Regions from separate parts of the Priestia sp. D51 genome, predicted to be linked through region 2. Evidence: riboswitches for the same ligand, from Rfam matches in the RefSeq annotation. Region 2 holds a riboswitch; each other region holds the start of a gene.

Region 1 (5,486 bases), on a different contig from region 2:
GCTTCTACTACACTTTCATTTCCTACAGCAAATCCAACTCGCCATCCCGCCATGTTATACGTTTTAGAAAGAGTATAAATTTCAATTCCCGTCTCTTTTGCACCAGGAGTCTGTAAAAAGCTGATTGGCTTTTTACCATCAAATCCAATGGCTCCGTAGGCAAAGTCGTGTACCACACAAATATCGTGCTTGGCAGCAAACGCCACGGTGTCTTCAAAAAATTCTGCTGTTGCCACTGCACCGGTAGGATTATTCGGATAGTTTAAAAACATGAGCTTTGCCTGTTCTTTAGCACGTTCACCTATCTCTTCGTATACGGGCAGAAAATGATTTTCAGCCGTGAGCGGCATCACTTCCATCTTTGCTTTTGCAAGCTCTACTCCAGACCAGTAATCAGGATATCCAGGATCCGGAACCAGCACCGTATCTCCAGGGTTTAATAAGCACTGCGGAATTTCTACAAGTCCACCCTTCCCGCCAAACAAAATAGCTACTTCTTTTTCAGGATCCACATCAACGCCATATTCTCGTTTATAAAAAGTCGCAACGGCCTCTTTTAAAAACTGGTGCCCCCGAAATGGAGAATATTTATGATGTATAGGATTAGCACTTGCTTTTTGGAGTGTTTCTACAATATGTGAAGGAGTAGGCTGATCAGGATTTCCCTGCCCTAAGTTAATAACGTCGTGCCCTTGGGCCATTACTTTTCCTACCTTGCCTACAAGTGATGCAAAAAATTGTTTTGGTAAACTTTTTAATAGTTCCGATTGCTCAAATTGTTTCATCATCGCACACCTTCTCAAAAAATTCTTGAAATTCTAGTCACAAATAATATATTGTAATACTCAACTTGTAAAGTCATTTTTTTCAACTACTACAAAAAGGACGGATGATAAAGTGAGTGTAAAAATCACGTGTTTGCAGCTTGATATTGCGTTTGGAAACCCAACTAAAAACCGAAAATATATTCAACAAAAAATGACGGAAGCTCTAAAAGAAAACCCTGACATCCTTGTGCTTCCTGAGCTATGGGATACAGCTTATGATTTGACGCGGCTAGACGAAATTGCCGATGATGAAGGACAGCAGGCCAAGCAATTAATCTCTCAATTTGCTAAAACGAACGAAGTAAATATTGTGGCAGGTTCGATCGCGAAAAAAACAGAGCAAGGCGTCACAAATACGATGTATATTTTTGACCGAAAAGGTCGTGAAGTGTCACAATACAGTAAGCTGCACTTATTTAAATTAATGGATGAGCACCTCTATCTAGAAGCAGGAACAGCAAAAAATCTTTTTACACTTGAACAGTCTTTATGCGCAGGAGTTATTTGTTACGATATTCGTTTTCCAGAATGGATTCGCGTGCATACTAGCAGCGGAGCAGAAGTCTTATTTGTTGTTGCTCAGTGGCCGGCTCCAAGACTTGCCCATTGGAAAGCACTGCTCATTAGCCGCGCAATCGAAAATCAATGCTATGTAATCGCGTGTAATCGTGTAGGCCAAGATCCTAATAACACATTTGCCGGACATTCCTTAGTCATCGATCCGTGGGGAGAAATAATCGCTGAAGCTGGCGATAGCGAAGAACTTTTAAGTGCTGACGTTAACCTAGAACTTGTAAAAGAAATTCGCAAACAAATTCCTGTCTTTACAGATCGCCGCACAGAATTTTATTAATTATGTATTGACAGCCGTTTTTTTGCATGATACGATTTTCACCAGATATCATAAAATATTCAAACAAATCAAAATTGAATAAGTAATCGTACTCTTATCAAGAGTTGGCTGAGGGATTTGGCCCTGTGAAGCCCAGCAACCGACCGTCATTCCATCCTAAGGTGGATCACACCCGTAAAACATGTTTTACACAGGCACGGTGCTAATTCCAACAGAAAGTAATTCTTTCTGGCAGATAAGAGGTTTGAACACTACAATCAAGCCTCTTTCCAACGAAAGAGGCTTTTATATTTTCTAAAATTATAAAAGCCTCCATATATTCTTAAACCTATTAACTTAGTAAACAAATCAGTTTAATAAACTATGGAGGGGTTCCGATGTCAACAATAAAAACAGAGAAATATCAGCCATTAACAGAAATTTCAGCAATCAAACTTGTGAAAAAGCTAGGTCTTTTTGATGCCACAGAAGCACTGACTGCCCGTGAAATCGGTGACGGCAACTTAAATCTCGTCTTTCACATCATAAATGATCAAACGAATAAATCCATTATCGTCAAACAAGCACTTCCCTATGCAAAAGTTGTAGGCGAGAGCTGGCCTCTATCCTTGAACCGTGCCACGATTGAAAGCAATGCGCTCAAGCAATTCGGTGCATTTACCCCTGAACTCGTACCAGCTGTGTATTACCACGATGAAACGCTTGCTGTTACGGTCATGGAAAATCTGTCTCATTTAACGATTTCCCGCGCCGGACTTATTCAAGGAGAAAGTTATCCCCTGCTTTCACAGCATATCGGTTCTTTTCTAGGACATATTGCGTTCAAAACGTCGGATTTTGCCTTAAAGCCTCAGGATAAAAAAGAAGAAGTCGTCAAGTACAGCAATCCGGACTTATGCAATATTACGGAAGATTTAGTTTTTACAGATCCTTTTTTTGATATCGATACAAATGAATTTGAAGAAGCGCTGCGTCCTGATGTAGAAGAATTGTGGAACGATGGAGATGTAAAGCTACAAGCAGCAAGATTAAAATATAAATTTTTAACAAATGCCCAAACGCTAATTCACGGTGATTTACATACAGGAAGCATATTTGCTAGCAGTCAAGAAACGAAAGTGATTGATCCAGAGTTTGCTTTTTACGGTCCGTTTGGATTCGATTTAGGCCAATTTGTTGCGAATTTATTTTTAAATGCTCTTTCTCGAAAAACAGATCGCGAACCGTTATTTGCACACATTACGAACACATGGAACGTATTTAAAGATACCTTTACTGCGCTTTGGCATTCTGAAAACACTGAACCTTTCGCTAAAGATGAGCGCTTGTTACATGAAATTTTAACGCAAACGTGGCAAGATGCTGTTGGGTATGCAGGGTGTGAAATCATTCGACGTACGATTGGCTTAGCTCACGTGGCGGACTTAGACGAAATTTCTTCAGAGGAAAGAAAAATTAACGCTAAACGTACTGCGTTAAAAATTGGACGCTATTTACTTCTGCACCAACAAGACGTTTCACCAAATGAATTTGAACATTTACTTCGATAACGAATAATGTACACAATGAAAGGATCGGTATCAGCATGACAAATACACTATCACTTCCGCGCTCAGTGGAATGGAATGAATCATATATTACTTTATTAGATCAGCAGCAGCTTCCTGGCAAAGTTGAATATATTAAGCTGCAAACCATTAAAGACGTATGGGATGCTATCACTACCTTGAAAGTACGCGGAGCCCCTGCAATTGGCATTACGGCGGCTTTTGGTCTTGCTCTTTCTGCGCTTAGCTATGACACGGATTCAGTCAAGGAATTTAACAAAAAGCTAGCTCTAGATCAACAGTATTTAGCTAGTTCACGCCCGACTGCCGTCAATTTATTTTGGGCACTGGAGCGCGTAGCGAAAAGCGCTGAATCCGCTTCGTCCGTTAATGAAGCTAAAACAAAAGTTGTTCATGAAGCGATTCAAATTCAAGTAGAAGATGAAGAAACGTGCTACCGAATTGGAGATCATGCCCTTTCTTTATTTAAAAAGAAAGATAAAATCATGACAATATGTAATGCTGGTTCAATTGCTACAGCTTATTATGGAACAGCATTAGCACCTTTTCACTTGTCTAAGCAGCGCGATATTCCGCTTGAAGTATTTGCTTGTGAAACAAGACCCGTTCTTCAAGGTTCTCGCTTAACAGCATGGGAACTTCAGAAGTCGGGAGTAGACGTTACGCTGATTACGGATAATATGGCTGCTCATACCATTAAAACAAAAGGAATTAATGGGATCATTGTAGGTGCTGACCGCATTGCAGCAAATGGCGATACGGCTAACAAAATTGGAACGTATGGACTTGCTCTTTTAGCGAAAGCATTCGGTATTCCATTTTACGTAGCAGCGCCGCAGTCCACATTTGATTTATCTATTCAAGACGGAAGCAGCATCCCTATTGAAGAACGTTCACCTAAAGAAGTAACGCACATTGGAGATACGCAAATTGCTCCAGACGGAATCTCTGTGTACAATCCAGCTTTTGATGTGACGCCAAGCGAACTGATTACGGCCATTATTACAGAGCATGGAGTTATCCATTCCCCGTCTTTTGAATCCATTCAAAAAGTTTTGCTGCAATCTGCTCAATAACAAGAGGCTGGGACAAAAGTATTTTGTCCCACTGCAAAACGAACCACTAATCAACGTGTTGATTAGTGGTTCGTTTTTTTGTGATGGTAAATATCGTTTTATCTGTTTCGTTCCCTCTAGCAGTTGATTGGAGGGCAAGGTGAAGACTCCTGCAGGAAAAACCGAAGGGGTGAGACCCCGCAGGAGCGCAAGCGACGAGGAGGCTCAGCGGCCGCCCGCGGAAAGCGAAGTCTTGCACGGAAATCAACTGCGGTGTCACAAGCGGTTCAGTTCATGTATACGAGTTGTTCATCTTTAGATGACATTGATTTTGTTATGTCTCAACCTTTTTCATTAAACAGCGCTTTTTGGCTGCATTTGTAACACAATTGTAACAGTACTCTCTGCTTTTTCTACATATATTATAGGGGATTCTTTTTGAATAAGGAGGAGTAAAAATGAGTGCAGAGCAAAAAACGGATAAAAACAAAGCGTTGAATCGTAAGCAGCAATATCAGCTATTCGATTTATCCAAAGATGAAGAACTAAATTCCCTCCCTTCTCCTCAGCAAATTGACGGTGTTTTTGTGCAGGGAGAAGGCTGGAAATTAGACGGTGAATAGTTATTTTAACTCCAGAGCGCCTTTTGCTACATTTCTTTCAAGCATTAATAGTTTTTCTTTTATATGAGTTTGGGAACCTGCATAACCTGTTAAAGCTCCATTTTTACCAATAACACGGTGACAAGGTAAAATAATAGGCAGTGGATTTCGACGATTCGCTTGTCCCACAGCCCTTACGGCTTTAGAGCGATTAACAGACTCCGCTACATCACTATAAGACCACGTTTGTCCATAAGGTATACCTTTAAGCGTTAACCACACTTCTTTTTGAAAGTCTGTTCCTTTTATATCCAAAGGCACATCAAATGTTAGCGTGCGCCCTTCAGCATAATCCTGAAGCTGCCGCTTCGCTTCTTTCACAAGGTGATAATTCTCGTCATGGACAAGTTTTTTAAGCTGCTCGTTGTGATCATCACTATCAAACCAAATATGTTGAACCCCTTTTTCCGAGGCTACAATATAAATTTTCAAATCAGAAAATAAGTTCATTTCTCCATAGTACATACTCGCTTATCCTTTCTAATTAGGCTGGAAGAATAACACGAAAAGCTGTTCCTTCT
Region 2 (5,486 bases):
GTTCGGATGCTCTCGGTGCTCGAACAACAGCTCGCCTTAACGCAGAAGGTACACACTATGTGTTAAATGGAGAAAAGCAGTGGATTACGAATGCTGGATTTGCTGATGTATTCGTGGTGTACGCAAAAATTGACGGCGATAAATTTTCTGCTTTTATCGTTGAGCGCGAATTTCCAGGCGTTTCGGTTGGCCCGGAAGAGAAGAAAATGGGAATCAAAAGCTCATCAACCAGAACGTTGATTCTTGAAGATGCGCTTGTTCCAAAAGAAAACGTGCTAGGTGAAATTGGAAAAGGCCATGTGATTGCCTTTAACATTTTAAATATTGGGCGCTATAAGCTTGGAGTTGGAGCAGTTGGAGCAGGGAAACGTGCGTTAGAAATTACGTCTCAATACGTTAACCAGCGTCAGCAGTTTAAAACGCCAATTGCTAAATTCTCATTAACACAAGAAAAGTTAGCCACAATGGCTTCTAAATTGTATGCAACTGAAAGCTCCGTATATCGTACGGTAGGACTTTTTGAAGACCATATGGGCCAGCTTTCAGAAGAACAGCAAAAAGACGGAAAACAAATTGCTGCTTCCATTGCTGAATATGCTATCGAATGTTCATTAAATAAAGTGTTTGCCACGGAAGCTCTTGACTACATTGTAGATGAAGGCGTGCAGCTTCATGGAGGCTACGGTTTTATGAGCGAGTATGAAATTGAGCGTCTGTATCGCGATTCTCGCATTAATCGTATTTTTGAGGGAACAAATGAGATTAACCGTCTTTTAGTACCAGGCACATATTTACGCAAAGCGTTAAAAGGAGAGCTTCCACTGCTTCAAAAAGCACAAACGCTTCAAGAAGAATTGATGATGCTTATGCCGCAGGAAGTAGGAAATGAGCCGTTAGATCAAGAAAAAATGCTTGTGCAAAACGGGAAGAAAATTGCGCTCTTGCTTTTGGGATTAGCTGCACAAAAGTATGGCAAAGAATTAGAAAAAGAACAAGAAATTCTCGTTAATATTTCTGATATGATTAGTAACGTATATGCAATGGAATCTACTGTTTTACGTACTGAAAAAGCCATTTCCAAAACAGGAGTAGATCAAAACAGCTTAAAATTAAAATACACGCAAGTATTCTGCCAAGAAGCATTTAATCGAATCGAAGCAGATGCAAAAGAAACGTTAATTGGCGTTGAACAAGGTGATACGCTTAGAGTCATGCTTTCGTCTCTTCGCAAATTAACTCGCTATACACCAATCAATGTAATTAGCGTAAAGCGCGAGGTTGCAAAAACGCTTCTAGAAGTAGAGAAATTCACAGTTTAAGGAAAAAGGAGCTCGTTTTGCGAGCTCCTTTTTGTTTAAGAAGCCTCTATCTAGGTAAATGATAAAGGATGTGTTAAAATACGAAAAAAGCTTAAAATAAAGGGTGGTTGACGAAATGTCATTATTTTTTTATTCATATCCAAAGTGCGGTACGTGCCGAAAAGCAAAGAAGTGGCTCGATGATAACGGAGTAGCATATGAAGAAATTCATATTGTAGAAAATCCGCCAACAAAAGAGCAGCTGCAAGCTTACTATCAGAACAGCGGCCTAGAATTAAAAAAATTCTTTAATACAAGCGGTAAAAAATATCGCGAGTTAGGTCTTAAAGATAAAGTAAGCAGTGCGAGTGAAGACGAACTTCTGTCTATTCTTGCGTCAGATGGCATGTTAATTAAGCGTCCGCTGCTAACAGATGGACAAAAAGTAACGCTTGGTTTCAAAGAAGAGCAGTTTGAGGACGTGTGGAAGTAAGTTTTCAAATAGAAAATTTTTACCTTTTACGTTACACTGTTAATAGGAAGTTATTTTAGGTTGTAGAAAGTGTTCTCCACGTTGAAGGCGCTTTTTATATAAACAAATTACGATACATATTTTGGAGGGATTAAGATGAGTACACCAAAAGATTTGCGTTATTCTGAAGAGCATGAATGGGTAAAAACAGAAGGAGACGTTGTCCGCGTAGGTATTACACATTTCGCTCAAGCTGAGCTTGGAGACATCGTATTCGTTGAACTGCCAGAAGTAGGAGCAACAGTAGAAGCTGACGAGCCGTTTGGTAGCGTTGAATCAGTAAAAACAGTTTCTGAGCTTTACGCACCAATTAGCGGTGAAGTTGTAGCAGTAAACGACAACTTAGGCGATAGTCCTGAACTTGTTAATGAATCTCCATACGAAGAAGCATGGATGATTACAATCAAACCATCTGATGCTTCTCAAGTAGACAAGCTGATGACAGCAGAGCAATACGAAGAAATGACAAACGAAGGATAATATTCCTCCATAAATTGTCTTTATGAAAAGTTTTTGACTGGACACTCTATTAGTAAACAAGCTAAAGGAGTGTCTTTTTATGTTTGAAAAACAAAAAATGGACGTTACAGATCGCGTTACAGCTAAATTTCATGACGGCGGTATGAAATTATACGTTGATAAACAGCCAATTGGTGAAGTTAGCTACGGAACAAGCGGCAATGAATACCGCTTTGAAGAAGGATATTCGCAAGAAAATAATAAGTTCTATCAATACGCGGACGTACAAAAACAAGGTGAAACGCAAAAATATACAGACTGCGATGAAGAAGCAGGATGGTGCTAAACAGTGGCAACTGCCGCTGTTTTTCTTGTTTTATAGAGATAATATGGCCTAAACTGCCTTTTAAAAGAGTTCTTTCTTGCAAATTTCTTTTAAAAAACAGGTGAACTGTGATACATTAACGAATATTGTATAGCATAAAGAAATGATGTTACTATACAACTGACGATTATGGGTGATGAAAATGGGGCTAATTGAAATTGAAAAAGTAATTATTGTCGAAGGAAAGTCAGATAAAAAGCGTATTCAAGATATCATTCGAGAACCAATTGAAATTATTTGTACAAACGGTACGATTAGTTTATCAAAGCTGGATGAAATTATTGACTGTACGTTTAACAAAGAGGTATACATACTCGTTGACTCTGATGATTCAGGGAATAAGCTGAGAAAACAATTTAAACGAGAGCTTCCGGAAGCAGAGCATCTATATATTGATAAAATGTACCGAGAAGTTGCTGCCGCCCCTAGACATCACATAGCAACAGTATTGCTGAGTGCCAATATCGATGTTAATGCAGAATTTTTAACATAAAAGGAATGAGCAACATGCAAGAATGGAGCGAAAAACAGCTGGATGATCAGTTAAAAGAAGGAGAAAGAGCCTTTATCTTTTTCCATACGCCTTTTTGCGGGACATGTCAGCTGGCAAAAAAAATGTTAACCGTGGCAGAAGCGATGCTGCCGGATGTAACCATCGGAATGAGCAATTTAAATTATATGCCTTCAAAAGCAGAATTATTTTCTATTGAAAGCGTACCTTGTTTGATTGAAGTGGAAAATGGTGAAATGGTAAAAAAACTCTACGCGTTTCATTCCATCGAGCACGTACTCGAGGAGCTTCGATAATCAAACGTTTGTTTAAAATGAAGAAGTGGAAAGAGAGCGAACCGTTGGGGCTGTTGAAATCTTGGGATATTATCCCAAGAATAAAATCTGTTGACAGCCTATCTGACACATGCTAAAATCACACTCATGAATGTTCATAAATGAATGAATATTTCCCAAAAACAAAATAATTGTTGCGAACTCTTATCAAGAGAGGTGGAGGGACTGAGCCCTGTGAAACCCGGCAACCGTCAGACTAACTGAAATGGTGCCAATTCCTGCAAAGCTATGCGCTTTGAAAGATGAGAGAAAGGATTAAATATCGAGCCTTTCTGTCATGCGCAGAGAGGCTTTTTTAATGGGGAAAATTGTTTTACGGCTTTTTCATCCTATAGGGCAACCTAATATAATTAAGTTTTTATTAAAGAAGGTGAAGAAATATGATTACATTAACAGACGTTACAAAAATTTATCAGGCCAAAAGCGGTCAAGTAACAGCTGTTGATAATGTGAATCTAACCGTTAACCAAGGTGAAATTTACGGAATTATTGGTTATAGCGGAGCGGGGAAAAGTTCTTTGATTCGCTTGCTAAACGGATTAGAAACACCAACGACAGGAACGGTCGAAGTAGCAGGTAATGATATGGGAAAAATTAAAGGCGGAAAACTCAGAAAAGCTAGACAAGAAATTAGTATGGTATTTCAGCACTTTAATATCTTGTGGTCGCGTACGGTACGAGAAAATATTGCCTTTCCGTTAGAAATAGCAGGGATTTCAAAAGAAAAAAGAATGAAACGAGTAGACGAACTTATTAAGCTAGTCGGGCTTGAAGGGCGTGAAGATGCTTATCCATCACAGCTTAGCGGCGGACAAAAGCAGCGTGTTGGGATTGCTCGAGCGCTAGCGAACAATCCAAAAGTATTGCTTTGTGATGAAGCAACATCAGCGCTTGATCCTCAAACGACAGATTCTATTTTAGATCTGTTAGTAGATATTAATGAGAAGCTAGGGTTAACCATTGTATTGATTACTCATGAAATGCACGTCATTCGTAAAATTTGTCATCGAGTAGCCGTTATGGAAAATGGGGCAGTAGTAGAAGAAGGACAAGTGCTAGAAGTATTCAGAAAACCTAAGCAGCCGATTACAAAACGATTCGTTCAACAGATTTCTGAACCAGAGGAAACGTTTGAAACGATTGAACAAGTAAAAGAGCTGTATCCAAGCGGGCAAATTATTCAGCTGACGTTTGTTGGCGGAAAAGCAGAGCAACCGCTCATTACAACGATTTTAAAACAGTTTGATGTAACGATTAATATTTTGCAAGGAAAGATTTCTCATACACAAACAGGTTCATACGGGACGCTGTTCGTTCATTTAGACGGAGAATTAACAGAAGTTGAAAAAGTCATTGCATACATTCATGAGCAGCAGGTAGAAGTGGAGGTAATGACAAATGCTTGAGAAACTATTTCCAAACGTTATTTTAGATGATTTTATTCAAGCGACAAATGAAACACTATATATGACGGCTATTTCAGTTGTAGCCACATTTGTTCTAGGTATTTTATTGGGCCTGCTTTTATTTTTAACGTCCAAAGGACAGCTTTGGCAAAACAAACCTTTATATGCCATTGTGTCGGCGGTTGTAAATATCTTTCGTTCCATTCCATTCATTATTTTAATTGTTTTACTGATTCCATTTACCAAAGCATTGGTAGGAAGTATTTTAGGCGCTAATGCAGCGTTACCGGCTTTAATTGTTGGAGCAGCACCATTTTATGCGCGTCTTGTAGAAATTGGTCTGCGTGAAATTGATAAGGGTGTTATTGAAGCTGCTAAATCAATGGGAGCCACAACAAGCACTATTATCTTTAAAGTGCTGTTACCTGAATCGCTACCAGCTTTGATTTCCGGTTTGACAGTAACAACCATTGCGTTAGTAGGCTATACGGCAATGGCGGGTGTGATTGGAGCTGGAGGTCTTGGAAACCTTGCATATTTAGAAGGATTCCAGCGCAGTC
Region 3 (5,486 bases), on a different contig from region 2:
ACACAGCAAAAAAGAGAACCCTTAGGGAAGTAAGAGTTCTGAAAAAGTCACTTTTATAGAATATGCAGCTTTTTATACATCCTTCATTTAGTTGATTTTTCATTAGGAGGACCAATTAAATCGATGAATTAAAAGTGCACCTCTTATTCATATGTTAGAACACATCAAAAGTATTATTTATATTTTAAAATATGTTATAGTTTAATTCCAATAATCGTTCATACTTGAATACGTGTGAATGAACCCTTGTAAAAAGCAGCCTCGCTTGCCAATGCCGAGGCTGCTTTTTCTTATTTCTTAAGGACTTTTGTCTTAAAAATGGATGTATGTCCTGCGAACAAATACTTAGAAATCACATATTATAGTGTATCTTCTAATTGAAGGAGGTATGCAATTATAGAAAACTTGGTTAGTTATATTAAAGAATTAGGCTTTCCAGTTGCGCTATCTTTTTACTTACTCGTGCGCATTGAAAGCAAATTAGATCGAATTACAGAACTGCTTCAAATTCTTATTGAAAAAAAGGACAAGCAATAAGCAGACTTCTGCTTTTATACCCAAAGCGAACTTGTACCTTCTTTTTCGAGATGCAGCACATCCACTTCTATTCCCCTATCGTATCCATGCTCTCCACCCGGAAGAACAACCAGCGCGTTTGCTGCAGCTAATGACGAAATAGCGCCTGACTTGTCCATGCCAACAGGCGTTACTAAGAGCCTTCCGCCTTCGTCTGTCATTTCTCCCCGTACCATTCTTGTGAATGCATTAGGCTCTTTAAAACGGCCGTTTAACACCGCTTTTGTTTTATGTAAATGAGGCGCCGGTGAATGTAAAAAGCTGCGAACAATCGGACGTACAAACAGTTCAAACCCGACATAGCAAGCAGATGGGTTTCCTGATAATCCAAACAGCAGCTGTCCGTTTCGTTCTGCGACTGTTGTGACGCTTCCCGGTCGCATCGCAATTTTGTTAAACAGCACATTGGCACCAAGCTTTTCATAAATAGCCGGCAAATAATCATAGTCACCAACGGATACCCCGCCGGTTGTCAGTAAAATATCCACTTCTTCAAGTGCTTTTTCTACCGCTTCATAGCAGCGGTCAAAATCATCTTCAAGCTTCCGTAAATATTTCGGAATTCCCCCGCTTCTTACGATTTGCGCAAGTGCCATATAAGAGTTGCTGTTGCGGATTTTTCCTGGCTCTAGCGGCTCGTTTACATCAAGCAGTTCACTTCCCGTTGTTAACACGCCAACCACCGGCTGCTTCACCACGGCTACATCCGCATAGCCAAACGTAGCTAAAAAAGCCGTGACGCCCGGATTAATGCGCGTTCCTTTTGAAACGAGCACGTCTCCTTTTTTTGTTTCTTCTCCTTTTAACGCAATGTGTTCCCACTTTGAAGCCCGCCTGCTTAACGCCATATACGTTTTGCCTTCTTTTTCATACGACTTCGTTACTTCAAGCATCACAACCGCATCACATGAATGAGGCACTTGCGCTCCTGTCATAATGCGCACTGCTTGAAACGGCTTTACTTCTTCTCCAAAAACAGAGCCAGCGCCGATTTCACCTACAACTTCGAACTCTACAGAATGTTCATTTGATACTTCTACGCAGTCTTGTGCTCGAACCGCAAAGCCGTCATAAAGCGATTTATTAAAATGAGGCACGTTTTGGTCGGCAATAATATCTTCTCCTAAATAGCGCCCGTAGCTTTCGGTGATCGATACGCGTTCGATGCTGCCTTTTCTTTTATATGTCATAATTTTTTCAATTGCTTCAGGAATTGAAATAGGTGTTCTGCTTTCTAACATACATTCTTCACTTCCTTTATGTCTGTTCACTTTTTACGCTATGGTGTAAAATCATAGCATATCTCACTATTTCTATCATACAACAAAATTTACTGAAAAAGGATGAAAACACCGATGTCTTCTTTTACACATTTTAATGACCAAGGCCGTGCCAATATGGTCGATATTAGCGAAAAATCTATCACTCGCCGCGTTGCAACAGCTCGTTCAAGCATACTCGTTAACAAAGAAATTCACGAAGCCATTGTAGAACATAAAATCGGAAAAGGCGATGTGCTTGCTGTGGCACAAGTAGCAGGGATTATGGCAGCAAAACGCACGTCTGACATTATTCCGATGTGTCACCCTCTTTTATTAAAAGGCGTAAACCTTTCATTTGACTGGGATACAAGCAATGACAAGTATCGTTTATTAATAGAAGCAACTGTTAAAACGGAAGGCTCAACGGGCGTTGAAATGGAAGCTTTAACTGCCGCTTCTGCCTGCGCTCTAACCGTTTATGATATGTGCAAAGCCATTGATAAAGGCATGATTATCGGCGAAACATATCTGCTTGAAAAATCAGGCGGCAAAAACGGTGACTACAAGCGTACGGAAGCGTAAAGGAGGTACATAATGAGCGCACATGAACATAAATCCAAAGCAACTCAGCCCGTTCGCTGCAAAGTCATTACGGTATCCGATACACGTACAAAAGAAACCGATAAAAGCGGCGCGCTAATGATCCAACTTCTGAAAGAACACGAGATGCAGGTCGCTTCCTATGAAATTGTAAAAGACGATCAAACGTCGATTCAACAAGCGATACTTGCCGGATGCAGTGCTGAGGACATTGACGTTGTTCTCACAAACGGCGGCACCGGCATTACAAAACGAGACGTCACAATTGAAGCCGTTCAAGCGCTGATTCATAAAGAAATCGTCGGGTTTGGCGAGCTGTTTCGCATGCTGAGCTACACCGAAGACATTGGCAGCGCAGCGATTATGAGCCGGGCAATTGCCGGGACGATTAACGAAAAAGCCGTTTTTTCTACACCAGGATCAAGCGGTGCTGTTCGCCTAGCTATGACCAAACTGATTTTGCCTGAACTTCGCCACGTTGTGTGGGAATTAAACCGCCAGCGCTAACAAAATGCCTATGCGCAAGCATAGGCATTTTCATTAATCATAGTCTTTATGTACCCACTCATCTTCTGGAATGCCTAAATCTTCTCCAGAAAAACGCTCTTCTTTAAACGGATCTCCTCTAAGATGAAAGCCGTTTTGCTCCCAAAAGCCCGGATGGTTTTCATCAATAGCTTCAAAGCCCCGAAGCCATTTGACACTTTTCCAAAAGTACAAATGCGGCACAACCAATCGCAGCGGATATCCATGCTTAGGTATAAGCGGCTCTCCGTTAAAGGAATGAGCGAGAAGAATATCGTCTCTCAGTAAATCTTTTACTTCAATATTTGACGTATAGTCATTATCTCCGTGCAGCATGATGTATTTACTTTTCAACTCCACGCCAACTGCTTTTAAAAAGTCTGCAAACAGCACGCCCGTAAATTCATTATCAAGTCTTGTCCATCTCGTTACGCAGTGAATATCACATTTAACCGTTGTTTGAGGCATGTTCAATATATCTTGATACGAAAGCATCACTTCTTTGTCTACCAACCCAAACACGCGAAGCGTCCACTCCTCTAAGTTATAATCCGGCACATCGCCTTCGTGTAAAATGGGAAAGCGCTCTGTTACTACCTGACCCGGAGGCACTCGTCCTTCATACTTTGGATCAATTTCCGGTGTTTTCATTCGTTTAATACGGTCTGCTTTGTTCAAATTATCACCTCGTTGTTTTTTGTACATAAAAAGCCCTTCCTTAAATAAATAAGGAAGAGCTTTGTTTCAGCTTCTTCCTTATCTCTAAGAGCGATACACTCTTAAGGATTTGGCACCATTCTGTCATAGACAGCGGTTGCCGGGTTTCACAGGGCCAGTCCCTCCACCTCTCTTGATAAGGAAACAAATTGTATTTGTTTTATGTAATAAAGTCAGTATTAAGCTTTTTGTCATAATTGTCAATATTATTTTTCTTTTCCGCACAAAAAACTTTAAAAACAGATAGAGTTATAAGGTTTTAGTCTACTAAGTATGTAAAGCCTTTACCCTTCTCCATCAATCATCGTATACTTCCTAGCAAAGCGCTTGTAGTAAATTTGCTCATCCTCTTGTCCATTGTTAAAAACAAGTCGGTTATGATCAATATCTTTCTCTTTTAACACATAGCCTTTTTCATTCATCAGTTGAATATATTCATCTAAATGTCCTTTTTTCACCATATAGTAAAGAACATTATCTGAATCCGTAGTCTTTGCTACATCTTGACTTCCCACTTCTAACTTGAATACGGCTGTTGCTGTTTGAATGGGACGGTAGTCTCCAAACACCTTTTCCCAGTTTAGTAGCAGCAGCGCGCCGAAGATTATGATACATCCTCCAGCGGCTACGGTTAGTACAAATCGTTTTGACACTTCTTTCTCTCCTTTACATTCTTTTTCTTCTATTTAACACAACAGATTGCCCTAAACTTGTTTTGACTCCAAGCCCTAGATACACAGCAGCACCTAAAGCTATTGAAATACAAGACGTGCTACTCGCAAGTGAAGATGCAGACAGCTTATTTTCCAGAAAATAGTGAGAAGCATAATTGCCAATAAGCACAGCGGCTGACATCACACTTACTAATAAAACAGGAGTCAACGCGGCTTTTCCTAGTGATTGAACTCGGTAAGAAATGGATTTTTCAATTAAATAAAAGTTATAGATAACCGATACACCATATCCTCCGTACGTCGCGACAACAGGTCCAATTTCTTTTAAGCTTGAAACCAACAGTACGTTTAATACTATCTTCACAACAATACCTAAGCCCAAGCCAAAAATTAATTTCTTTTGCTGATTAATTCCTTGAAGAATCGCGGCTGTTACGGTAAAAAGAGCAAATAAAATGGCAGCAGGCGCATACCATTGTAAAACAACTCCACCGATTTCAGGACTGTTTTTCGCTCCAAAGATCATCATATATACCGGCTTACCCAATAAACAAAGCCCCACCGCAGAAGGAAGAGTAAAAAACAACAGCAGCTGCAGCGTTTTTGTAATCTTTCCTTTTACTTCTCGTAAATTTCCTTGCACAAAAGAAGATGTAATACCCGGAATCAGCGACATGCTGAAGGCAGTTGCTAGCGATACCGGCACCATTACTAAAATTTGCGCTAACCCAATGACAGAGTTAATCGTTTCAGCTTTAGCTTGTCCATACCCTATTGATTGAAAAAGCATGTTAATCGTAAACGTATCAATATTTTGATAGATTGGAATAGCTAAACCAACTAATACAAACGGAACAGCGTACGTCACAAGCTCTTTGAACATTAAAGAGAACGGAACAGATTTATTATTCTTTCCGCTATCCACTTCCTTCATAATCAGCCGCTTGCGTTTTAGATACGTCGCACCGAGAATCCCTATACCCCCTAAGCCTCCAATAAACGCTCCAAACGTACCAATTCCAACAGCTTTTGTCATCGTGCTATGAAAGAGATGAATAACAGCGTATGCTCCTGCTAAAATAAACAGCACACGCACTATTTGTTCAATAATTGTACTTAGCGCGGATGGTCC

Evidence for each region. Region 2 has a riboswitch for S-adenosylmethionine ahead of ACNHOZ_RS20055 (methionine ABC transporter ATP-binding protein). Riboswitches for the same ligand answer to the same signal wherever they lie in the genome.
Region 1: it holds a riboswitch for S-adenosylmethionine, as region 2 does, so the genes downstream of both, mtnK (S-methyl-5-thioribose kinase) here and ACNHOZ_RS20055 (methionine ABC transporter ATP-binding protein) in region 2, are expected to answer to the same signal.
Region 3: it holds a riboswitch for S-adenosylmethionine, as region 2 does, so the genes downstream of both, ACNHOZ_RS05695 (sulfite oxidase-like oxidoreductase) here and ACNHOZ_RS20055 (methionine ABC transporter ATP-binding protein) in region 2, are expected to answer to the same signal.

What each region holds. Positions count from the first base shown of each region.
Region 1 is NZ_JBLTIR010000003.1:666,664-672,149, reverse strand. Features, by position in the region: gene ACNHOZ_RS15245 (pyridoxal phosphate-dependent aminotransferase) at 1-785, opposite strand, end outside; gene ACNHOZ_RS15240 (carbon-nitrogen family hydrolase) at 898-1,680, shown strand; SAM riboswitch class I at 1,772-1,922, shown strand; gene mtnK (S-methyl-5-thioribose kinase) at 2,058-3,230, shown strand; gene mtnA (S-methyl-5-thioribose-1-phosphate isomerase) at 3,266-4,324, shown strand; gene ACNHOZ_RS15225 (hypothetical protein) at 4,448-4,687, shown strand; gene ACNHOZ_RS15220 (hypothetical protein) at 4,762-4,926, shown strand; gene ACNHOZ_RS15215 (methylated-DNA--[protein]-cysteine S-methyltransferase) at 4,927-5,430, opposite strand; gene ACNHOZ_RS15210 (PAS domain S-box protein) at 5,450-5,486, opposite strand, start outside.
Region 2 is NZ_JBLTIR010000005.1:65,931-71,416, reverse strand. Features, by position in the region: gene ACNHOZ_RS20085 (acyl-CoA dehydrogenase family protein) at 1-1,319, shown strand, start outside; gene ACNHOZ_RS20080 (arsenate reductase family protein) at 1,435-1,791, shown strand; gene gcvH (glycine cleavage system protein GcvH) at 1,927-2,310, shown strand; gene ACNHOZ_RS20070 (YusG family protein) at 2,390-2,635, shown strand; gene ACNHOZ_RS20065 (toprim domain-containing protein) at 2,817-3,167, shown strand; gene ACNHOZ_RS20060 (thioredoxin family protein) at 3,182-3,481, shown strand; SAM riboswitch class I at 3,662-3,769, shown strand; gene ACNHOZ_RS20055 (methionine ABC transporter ATP-binding protein) at 3,901-4,926, shown strand; gene ACNHOZ_RS20050 (methionine ABC transporter permease) at 4,919-5,486, shown strand, end outside.
Region 3 is NZ_JBLTIR010000001.1:1,089,396-1,094,881, reverse strand. Features, by position in the region: gene ACNHOZ_RS05715 (YvrJ family protein) at 406-537, shown strand; gene ACNHOZ_RS05710 (molybdopterin molybdotransferase MoeA) at 552-1,817, opposite strand; gene moaC (cyclic pyranopterin monophosphate synthase MoaC) at 1,932-2,420, shown strand; gene ACNHOZ_RS05700 (MogA/MoaB family molybdenum cofactor biosynthesis protein) at 2,433-2,945, shown strand; gene ACNHOZ_RS05695 (sulfite oxidase-like oxidoreductase) at 2,979-3,641, opposite strand; SAM riboswitch class I at 3,717-3,823, opposite strand; gene ACNHOZ_RS05690 (hypothetical protein) at 3,965-4,333, opposite strand; gene ACNHOZ_RS05685 (putative polysaccharide biosynthesis protein) at 4,347-5,486, opposite strand, start outside.